Regions from separate parts of the Paraburkholderia sp. TE9906 genome, predicted to be linked through region 3. Evidence: predicted binding sites of a transcription regulator. Region 3 holds the regulator's gene; each other region holds the start of a gene.
The links. The regulator LexA, encoded in region 3, represses DNA repair genes until DNA is damaged. The targets are predictions, from matches to a motif close to ACTGTATNNNNATACAGT.
Positions count from the first base shown of each region.

Region 1: imuA (translesion DNA synthesis-associated protein ImuA) is a predicted target of LexA. The motif match lies at 1,765-1,782, and genes of this name have one in related genera.
Region 2: ACZ9H4_RS14490 (VRR-NUC domain-containing protein) is a predicted target of LexA. The motif match lies at 1,324-1,341, and genes of this name have one in related genera.

Region 1 is NZ_JBWCCT010000016.1:39,647-42,921, reverse strand. Features, by position in the region: gene ACZ9H4_RS30785 (GMC family oxidoreductase) at 1-840, shown strand, start outside; gene ACZ9H4_RS30780 (ribbon-helix-helix domain-containing protein) at 992-1,342, shown strand; gene imuA (translesion DNA synthesis-associated protein ImuA) at 1,853-2,692, shown strand; gene ACZ9H4_RS30770 (Y-family DNA polymerase) at 2,592-3,275, shown strand, end outside.
Region 2 is NZ_JBWCCT010000005.1:82,560-85,834, forward strand. Features, by position in the region: gene ACZ9H4_RS14480 (lactate utilization protein B) at 1-609, shown strand, start outside; gene ACZ9H4_RS14485 (LutC/YkgG family protein) at 596-1,180, shown strand; gene ACZ9H4_RS14490 (VRR-NUC domain-containing protein) at 1,356-3,143, shown strand; gene ACZ9H4_RS14495 (ATP-dependent DNA helicase) at 3,140-3,275, shown strand, end outside.
Region 3 is NZ_JBWCCT010000003.1:412,474-415,748, reverse strand. Features, by position in the region: gene ACZ9H4_RS09645 (universal stress protein) at 1-193, shown strand, start outside; gene ACZ9H4_RS09640 (DUF2939 domain-containing protein) at 256-858, opposite strand; gene ACZ9H4_RS09635 (hypothetical protein) at 1,016-1,360, opposite strand; gene lexA (transcriptional repressor LexA) at 1,433-2,083, opposite strand; gene ACZ9H4_RS09625 (sulfate ABC transporter substrate-binding protein) at 2,393-3,275, shown strand, end outside.

The DNA of each region.
Region 1 (3,275 bases), on a different contig from region 3:
GCGAAAGAGGTGCTCTACTACGACGCCAACGGCAAATTGCAGCGGCAAAAGGCGCGCATCGTCGCGGTGGCCGGTAATGCGATCGAGACGCCGCGTCTACTGCTGAACTCGCATTCGAGCAAATTTCCGCAAGGTCTCGCGAACGGCTCGGGGCAGGTGGGCCGCAATTACATGCGCCACACCACGGGTTCGGTGTATGCGGTGTTCAACGATCAGGTGGACATGTTCAAGGGCACCACGATGGCCGGCATCATCGAGGACGAAGCGGTGTTCAACCCGCAGCGCGGTTTCGCGGGGGGCTATCACATGGAGACCATCTCGCTCGGACTGCCGTTTTACGCGGCCTTTCTCGACCCCGGCGCGTGGGGGCCGAAGTTCGCCCAGGCGATGGACCAGTACGCGTACACGGCGGGTATGTGGATCGTCGGCGAGGACATGCCGCGCGAGACCAATCGCGTGACCTTGAATGCGGACGTGAAGGACCAGTACGGACTGCCGGTTCCCAACGTGCATTTCGACGATCACCCGAACGACGAAGCGATGCGCGAGCATGCGTTCAAACAGGGCACGGCGGTATACGAGGCCGCCGGCGCGAAGACGGTGTATCGCGTGCCGCCGTATCCGTCCACGCATAACCTCGGCACAGCGCGCATGAGCGCGCGAGCCGAAGACGGCGTGTGCAATCGCTTCGGCCAGACGCACGAGGTGTCGAACCTGTTCATCGCGGACGGCAGCCAGTTCACCACCGGCGCGGCCGAAAACCCGACGATGACGATCGTTACGCTGGCGATCCGCCAGGCCGATCACATCGCGTCGCAGATGGGCAAGCGCGCGGTGTGAGCGTGCAAACCGTGGGGCCGCATGCGGGTTCGACCAGATTGTCGGGCGACGGATGCCGGCGTAAGTTGACGCAGTCGGGCCGCATGCCGTGGCGCAGTGAAGCAGTGAAACACGCCACGGCATGTTCGCCGCCAAACCGGGAGTGCAGGCCATGTGTGGGATTTACATCAACGCCGATCCGATCCTCTATGAATCGCGCACCCGTTCGCTGCGGATTCACGGCGTGATCACGACGGTGCGGCTCGAGAATCTGTTCTGGGACGTGCTGTGCGAAATCGCCGCGCGCGAAAACCTGACGACCAGTCAGTTCGCCGTGAAGCTGTATGACGAACTGATCGCGTTGCGTGGCGAGATGCCCACCAATTTTGCGTCGTTTTTGCGGGTGTGCTGTCTGCGCTATCTGTCGATGCGCACAGAGAAGGGGGCGAGTACTGGCGACACGCCGCCTGGCTTGCCGGCCGTGGTGAATGAGGCACGGCCGAGAATTCTGAAGACCGTTTGAGGTGGAAGCCGGCGGTTGAATTCAGGCGCGGATACCGGAAGACAGAAAACGTCCTGTGGGTAAGGCAGGAGCGCAAGCAGCACTCGACACCAAAGCGCAATCCGGACGCGGCGACGACGTGGCGAGCTTTCGGGCGAGGTCGCTCACCGCTCGGTGGAACAGGCATCCAGAGAGTCATTGAGTGTCGATCCGGATACGAATCTGATGCCCGACGTCATGGTTGCCCACCGGCAACTGAATCAGTGCTTCGCAGTTCTTATTCCTCATTTGCCACGTGATGCGCCGCTCTACCCTAAGCCCGGCGTACAGTTCGACCGATAATCCCACAATGTGGAATGATCGACTGCTTGCTCCTCTCGCGTCGTAGAGCAGCTTCTGCCGACATCCACTTCTACTGCGTGCCTTAACATCCATCTCAAAATACTGTATAAATATACAGTACCGTCGACCGCCTTATGCGTAGCTCAAGGCCGGGCAGGGCGGAGCATTCCCTATTCAAAGAGCGTGTCTATGGCAGCAGCGATCCAGCTTGCGACGACCACGCTGTCGTCGCAATTGCGGCGTCAGGTGTGGCAGGGCAACGAGCTTGCCGAATCGGGCTCGCGCGTGATTTCCAGCGGCTACGCCGCCCTGGATCGTGTGTTGCCGGGACAAGGCTGGTCGGCAGGCGGCCTGACGGAATTACTGATCGAGCATGGTGGTGTAGGCGAAATACGCTTGCTGGCCCATTCACTTCGCCAGTTGACGACGCAGACCGAACGGCATGTCCTGTTCGTGTCGCCTCCTTATCAGCCGTGTGCCGGGGCATTGAGGGCTTGGGGCATCGATGTCGGGCGCGTCTTATGGGTACGCTCAAATGAAGATCAGGCACTGTGGGCCGCCACTCAGGCATTGAAGCAGGACGGCATCGGCGCGGTGCTGGTGTGGCTGCCGCATGCGCGTGCCGATAAGGTTCGGCGCCTGCAAGTGGCGGCTCAGGAGTCCACCTCGCTGGCATTTTTGATCCGGCCTGTCGAGGCGGCCGCGCAATCTTCACCCGCGCCATTGCGAATGATCTGCGAGCCGCTCTTGCCGGCCGATGCGCAGACGATCAACCGTCGCCAATGGCTGCAGGAGATTGGCCTGTCGATCGATATCTTCAAGCGTCGCGGGCCTGCGCTAGCCGAACCTCTTCGTCTCGTTCTGCCTTTACAAAGCGCCTTGTTGCCGGAAAAAGGAATCGGCCGCCATCAAGGACCAGAGGTCAAACATGTTGTGGATCGCAGTCACATTGCCACTCTTGTCGCTGGAAGCGGTGAAGCCTCTCGCGTCGCTTCCGGATGGTTTGCCCGCGAAACCGAATCGGTGTGAACCGTGCGACCGCGAGGCAAGCCAGCCGCCAGCCGCGGCAGGCATCGTCGAGCGGCGCTGTTATGCATTGGCCGATCACGCGCACATTTTGATGCCGGACCTGGACGCCTTGCGTGCCGGGGTGCACGCGGGCCATTCGCGCTCGTATGCATTGGCGCTGGCGCCGGGACTCACGCTGCTCGCCGCCGACGCTACCCGCGAAACTCAGGCATTCGAATCAATAGCGCTTGCGTTGCTGACCTACACGCCGAAAGTATCGCTCGCCGACGCGCACACGCTGTTGCTGGAAGTCGGCTCCGGCTTGAGGCTGTTCGGCGGCTTGCGCATGTTGTTGTCGCGTGTGCAGGCCACGGTGAAGGAGTTCGGCTATACGGCGCGCATCGCCTGTGCGCCGACAGCCTGGGGCGCGTGGCTATTGGCGCAGGCACGTTGCGCCCGGCAGGGGCGTCGCTGGCATGTGATCAAGGAGACGTCGCTCGCGCATGTGCTCGATGGTCTGTCCGTGTCGCTGCTGCCGGTGGCGCCGGCGCATCGCGATGCGTTCGCGCACGTCGGCTGCGCGACGCTGGCCGATTTGCGTCGT
Region 2 (3,275 bases), on a different contig from region 3:
GGTTCGCCGATCACGCAGTACACGTCGCATTTCCGTGCGCCGCGGCCGGGTACCGAGATGCATTACATCCTCGTCGATCACGGCCGCTCGGAGCGCCTGGCGATGGAGGACTTCTGGTACTCGCTCAAATGCATCCGCTGCGGCGCGTGCATGAATACCTGTCCGGTGTATCGGCGCAGCGGCGGGCTGTCGTATGGCGGCACTTACTCCGGGCCCATCGGCGCGATCATCAATCCGACGTTCGATCTGAAGCGCTATAGCGCGCTGCCGTTCGCGTCGACGCTCAACGGCAGTTGCACGAACGTGTGTCCGGTGAAGATCAACATTCACGAGCAGATTTACAAATGGCGCACGGTGATCGCCGAGCGTCATGAAGTGCCGTTCGTGAAGCAGGAGGTGTTGAAGATGGCGGGGCGTCTGCTCGCGAGTCCGACTCTGTATCGCGCAACGGTGTCGTCGATGGGCGGCGCATTGCGGCTTCTGCCGAATTTCATGCTGTACAACCCGCTCAATATCTGGGGCAAACAGCGCGAGTTGCCGGAGGCGCCGAAGCTCACCTTCCATGCCTGGTACAAAAAGAATCGTGGAGGCGGCGATGGCAACGCGTGAGGCTTTTCTGGCGAAAGTACGGCAGGCGCAACCAGCGGCGCGGCCGCGTCCCGACGTGCCGTTGTTCGACGCGCCGGGCGGCGATCTGCGCGCCCGGTTTACAGCGGCATTGCAGATGATGGGCGGCACCTGCGTCGACGTGGCGGCTGCCGGCGACGTGAGCGTGCTGATTCGCGAGCGCTTCGGCGCCGACGCATCGATTGCATCGGCAACGCCCGAGGTGCAGGGCACGCGCGCGCTCGCGGCGGACACGGAGCCCGCTTCGTTGCAGGACATCGACGTCGGCGTGGTGCGGGCGCGCTTTGGGGTCGCCGAAACGGGCTCGGTGTGGTTCAGCGAGCGCGAGTATGTCGTCAACGCGCTGGGCTATATCGTCCAGCACCTGGTCGTGCTGCTCGATCCGGCGCAATTGATCGACGGCTTGCAGGACGTCTACCGGCGCGACGACTTCCGTGCCGCGCGTTATGCGGCGCTCGTCACGGGACCGTCGGCGACGGCCGATATCGAAGGCGTGCTGATTCGCGGCGCGCAGGGCGTGCGCTCGCTGACTGTGGTGTGGGTCGCGCCCTGACGGGACGATCCATCGAACGCGATCGACTCGGTTCCGTCGAATATTCGTTGGCCAGGGGACGTGCAGCCCAAGCGGGGCGGCGTGCGTGTTTCATTGCTCGGGCGCGCCTACGCGCAGAACCCGCCACGGACTTTGCTATCATCACTGTATAAACATACAGGTTATGCAAAAACCCGTGGCAACCGATGCTCGATCAGAACTCCGCTCTGACGTCCCTTACTACCTGCTGAACTTCGAGCGCGCCCTGGCGTGGCTCGCCGCGCGTTACGACGATCTGATGGACGCGCACGAACTGGCGTTCCTCACCGCGTTCGCCGGCTTGCCGCAAGCATCGCGCGCGCTGCTGGTGCGCATGCTGATGCGCAAAGGCGCGCTGTTTCGCGCGAGCCGTCTGGCGTATGACGAGATCGGCTGCCCGTTGCAGGCGGCCGCGCCAATGGCGGCGCTCGGCTGGGTCGACACCGAACCGCAGCTTTCACTCGACGATCTGTTCGCGCTCAGCACGCGCCCCCAGTTGCAGGACATATTCGCCGAAGCCATCGCTTTGATTCCCGGCGCGAAGAGCTTGCGCAAATCCGATCTGCTGGACACGCTGCGGCCGTTTCATGAAACCGGCGGCGGCGCGGAAAATCCCGCACGTCGCCCGCTTGCCGCGTGGCACAGCGGCGCCACGGACACCGTTCTTCACGTCACGATCGCACCGCTGTGCGAGCGGCTTCGTCTGATGTTCTTCGGCAATTTGCAGCAGGACTGGTCGGAGTTCGTGCTCGCCGATCTCGGCGTGTTCCAGTACGAAAAGGTGGCGTTCGGCCCCTCGTCGCGCGCATTCCGGCAACGCGCGGACGTCGATGTTTATCTGGCGCTGCATGCATGCCGTGAAGCGCTGGAGTGGCTGCCCATCGTCGACAGCGCGAGCGCGATCGACGAACTCGTCGCCACGGTGATCGCGATCGAAACGGGAAACCCGTGGCTCGACATGCGTCGCGCGAAACTGCTGTTCCGTATCGGCTACGAGTGCGAGCGGCAGCAGAACTGGACTGCCGCGCTCGCGGTGTATGAGCGTTGCGCGTGGCCTGGCGCGCGTCATCGGCGTATGCGCGTACTCGAACGCAGCGAGCGTTTCGACGCAGCGTTCGCGCTGGCCTCGCATGCCGCGGCCGCGCCGGAAAGCGAAGAGGAGGCGCAGCGCATCGCGCGCATGTTGCCGCGTTTGCGGCGCAAGCGTGGCGAGCCGGCGCCGCGCACGCCGGCAGCGCGCCCGGTCGAGCGCAGTACGCTGGTGTTGCCGAAGCCCGAGACGCCGCAAGCGGTCGAATACGTCGCGCGCGATCATCTGGCGTGCGATACCGCGCCGGTGCATTACGTCGAGAACGCCCTGATCAATTCGCTATTCGGTTTGCTGTGCTGGGAGCCGGTGTTCGCGGCGCTGCCCGGCGCGTTTTTTCATCCGTTCCAGCGCGGCCCGGCCGATCTGTATGCGCCGGATTTCCATGCGCGCCGCGCGGACCAGTTTGCCGCGTGTCTCGCGCAACTCGATAGCGAGGCCTATCGCGAGACGATTCTGCGGCATCTGCACAGTAAGGCGGGGCTGCAATCGCCGTTCGTGTTCTGGGGCCTGCTGACGCCGGAGCTTGTCGCGCTCGCGCTCGACTGTCTGCCCGCCGCGCATCTGAAGCTGTGGTTCGAGCGCCTGCTGCGCGATATTCGCGGCAACCGTTCGGGCCTGCCGGACCTGATCCGCTTCTGGCCGGCCGAGCGCCGCTATGAACTGATCGAGGTGAAGGGGCCCGGCGATCGCTTGCAGGACAACCAGATTCGCTGGCTCGCGTATTGCGCGCAGCACGGCATGCCGGTGCGCGTGCTCGACGTACGTTGGGCTGAAGATTGGCACGATGATGCGCAGATGCACGGCGCAGCCGCGTCGGAGACCGTCGCGACGTTCGACAACGGAGCCGCCACATGAGTTACGTGGTGGCCGTGCGCGCAATGTGCGAATTCACCGCGCGGCGCGGCGATCTGGACCTGCGCTTCACACCCGCACCCACCTCGCTCGAAGGCATGGCCGGTCACGCGACGGTGGCAGGGCGGCGCGCAA
Region 3 (3,275 bases):
TCATCCGATCGACGAGATTGCGAACCTCGCCAACGACCTGCATGTCGATCTCGTGGTGGTCGGGCATCGCTGCCGCACCGGCTTGTCGCGATGGTGGATGGGGGCGGGCAACACGCCGCTGCTCGATCGCGTGTCGTGCAGCATTCTGGTGGCGTGTTCTTCCGCGCAGGAGCAGCAGCAAGCTGCGGCTTGATGCGGCTTGCTGCGTAGGGACGCCGCGCATGGGGCGAGTGGCTGGCCGTGACGGCCGGCCGGTCATTCGTTCAGATTGATCGCGGCGAGCTTCCACGTGAACAGACCTTCGCGCCGAAAGACCGCCGAGTAGTGCGCGTTGGCTTCGCCGCGCCGGTAGGTGACGACGAACTCGTTGAGGCCGCGATAGCCTGCCGTGGTTTGCCGCGATGGTGGGGTCGTTGCAGTGGTGGGGGTGTCGGCGGCGGGTGAGGCAGGCGTTTCTGTGGCTGCGGCAGGCGGATGTTCACCAGGATCGCCGTGCGGCGGCATGCCGTTCAACAAGGCCGCGACGCCGTCCGGTGTCGCATAGGAATCCACCAGCGGACCGATCAGCGTCACGCCGATCATCGCGCCGATGGTGGCCATTTTGCTGTCGTTATCCGCGTCCAGTCGGCGCGTCAGCATGCCTGCGATCTGCTCCTTCAGGCTCTCGCGCAACGCGGGAAAATCGACGTATTGATTCACGGTTTGCGCGTCGCGTGCATCTGCCGCGCGTTTGAGATTATTCAGCGCGATATAGGGTGACGCGTAAGCAAACCCGAGTGCCGCAATCACTACGACTACAACCAGCGTGATGAGCAGCGGCCGGGTGGCGGCGCCCTTGGTTCGTGTCGGACCTGTCATCGAATGGAACTCCCGATCAGATTGGATTTAACGTGGACTACGGCCCCGCAAAAACAATCCCATTCTATGCAAATATCCGAACAGCAGGTCTGAAAAGCGAGCACGACAACAGCGATGCGCGAGGCATGGTGCAGCCTCTTGCCTGCACAGGACACGCTCACGACTCGAAGACTGCACCGTGCACATTGGCTTCATCGGCAATGCAACGGTCGATCATGCCGCACACCGCCTCGACCGTGCCCACCATGATCAGCCGCGACGGCCCGTGATAGACGCGCACCGGCGCGCGCCGTGCGGGTTCCGCCGTATTCAACCCCGAGTTCAACGACACACGGGCAAACGCCGGCAATGACGACGGCAGGCTCGCTCCATCAGCGGGCGCGTCGAACAGCGAGGCGCAGTCCTGAGCCGGTGCTTCGATCAATGAGCAAGGCACCAGATTGCGCAAATGGCGCAAACGACCGAACTGGCGAAAGGGCAACAGGCGGGCAAGGCGTTCCATGAGTCTCTCCAGGCGATGCAGCGTTGAGGCAGCGTTGAGGCAGCGTGGGATTAAGCGAACAGGCGCGGTGGTTTAGAACTCGCCAGGGCGGATCAGCCCCACGGCGATACCCTCCAGCGCGAATTCCGCACTGCCGGTTTCAACGAAAATGTTCTCGTAATCGGGGTTCTCCGCGATCAGCTCGAGGCCGTTAGGCCGGCGCTTCAGACGCTTGACCGTGACGTCGTCGCCAAGCCGGGCGATGATGATCTGACCGTCTTTCGCCTCGCTCTTCTTTTGCACCGCGAGCAGGTCGCCGTCGAAGATGCCCGCGTCGCGCATGGACAACCCGCGCACCTTCAACAAGTAGTCGGGCTTGCTCGAGAACAGCGCCGGGTCGCACGCGAAGTGCTGCGAGATATGTTCCTGCGCGAGGATCGGACTGCCCGCGGCCACCCGGCCGATCAGCGGCAGCGACAGCTGCATGATGCTCGCGTGCGGCAGCGTGAACTGATGCGGTGAATCTTCCGGACCCGCCAGCAGGCGAATACCGCGTGACGCGCCGGCGGCGAGTTCGATCACACCCTTGCGAGCGAGCGCGCGCAGATGTTCTTCTGCCGAATTGGCCGAGCTGAAGCCCAGCTCGGCGGCAATTTCCGCGCGGGTGGGCGGAAAACCGGTGCGTTCGATCGCCCGGCGAATCAGATCGAAAACCTGCTGCTGTCGTGCGGTGAGTTTTGTCATGGCCACTGTATGTATGAACAGGTGACTGTATTTTTATACAGTATTCGGCGCAATTCAAGCTTTACTTTAAGTTCGTGACCCTGGGGGCCGTTACGGCGTCGCTCATCGGCGTCAAAACATCCGTTTTCGTGCCGCAACGCCTTATCCAGCTGTCATTACCACTTTTGCGTATTAAAGAATGAAGAAACATTATTTTTAATGATGAAAGCGCTTCGATAGACTGCCTTCCAGTTGGCGCTCATGTGCACGTGACCGCGACACAGAACAAATCACGCTGGTTTCAGCGCACTACACGCGGAGAAAGTTGACATGAATCATCGACACACGGGGCTGGCTCGCAAAACGAAGCAACTCATCGCGGCGCTCGCGTTCGGCGCGGCCGGCGCGCTCGGCGCGATTGCCTCGGCGCACGCGGCCGACACCACGCTGCTGAACGTCTCCTACGACCCGACGCGCGAGCTGTATCAGGACGTCAACCAGGCGTTCGGCAAGGAATGGAAAGCGAAGACCGGCGAGACGATCACCTTCAAGCAGTCGCACGGCGGCTCCGGCGCACAGGCGCGCTCGGTGCTCGACGGCCTGCAGGCGGACGTCGTCACGCTCGCGCTCGCCTACGACATCGACGCGCTCGCCGGCAAGGGTCTGCTCGACAAGGGCTGGCAAAAGCGCCTGCCGGACAACGCGTCGCCGTACACGTCGACGATCGTGTTTCTCGTGCGCAAGGGCAACCCGAAGCACATCAAGGACTGGGACGATCTGATCAAGCCGGGTGTGTCGATCGTCACGCCGAATCCGAAGACCTCGGGCGGCGCGCGCTGGAACTACCTCGCGGCGTGGGCGTACGCGGAACATCAGCCGGGCGGCAATGCGCAGAAAGCGAAGGAATTCGTCGGCAAGCTGTATAAGAACGCCGGCGTGCTGGACTCGGGCGCGCGTGGCGCGACCACCAGCTTCGTGCAGCGCGGCATTGGCGACGTGCTGATCGCGTGGGAAAACGAAGCGTTCCTGTCGCTCAAGGAGTTCGGTCCGGACAAGTTTGAAATCGTCGTGCCGTCGGTGAGCATTCTGGCCGAGCCGCCGGTCGCGGTGGTGGACAAGGTCGTCGACAAGCGCGGCACGCGCAAGCTGGCCGAGGCGTATCTGAACTTCCTGTACAGCGAGGAAGGCCAGGAGATCGCCGCGCGCAACTTCT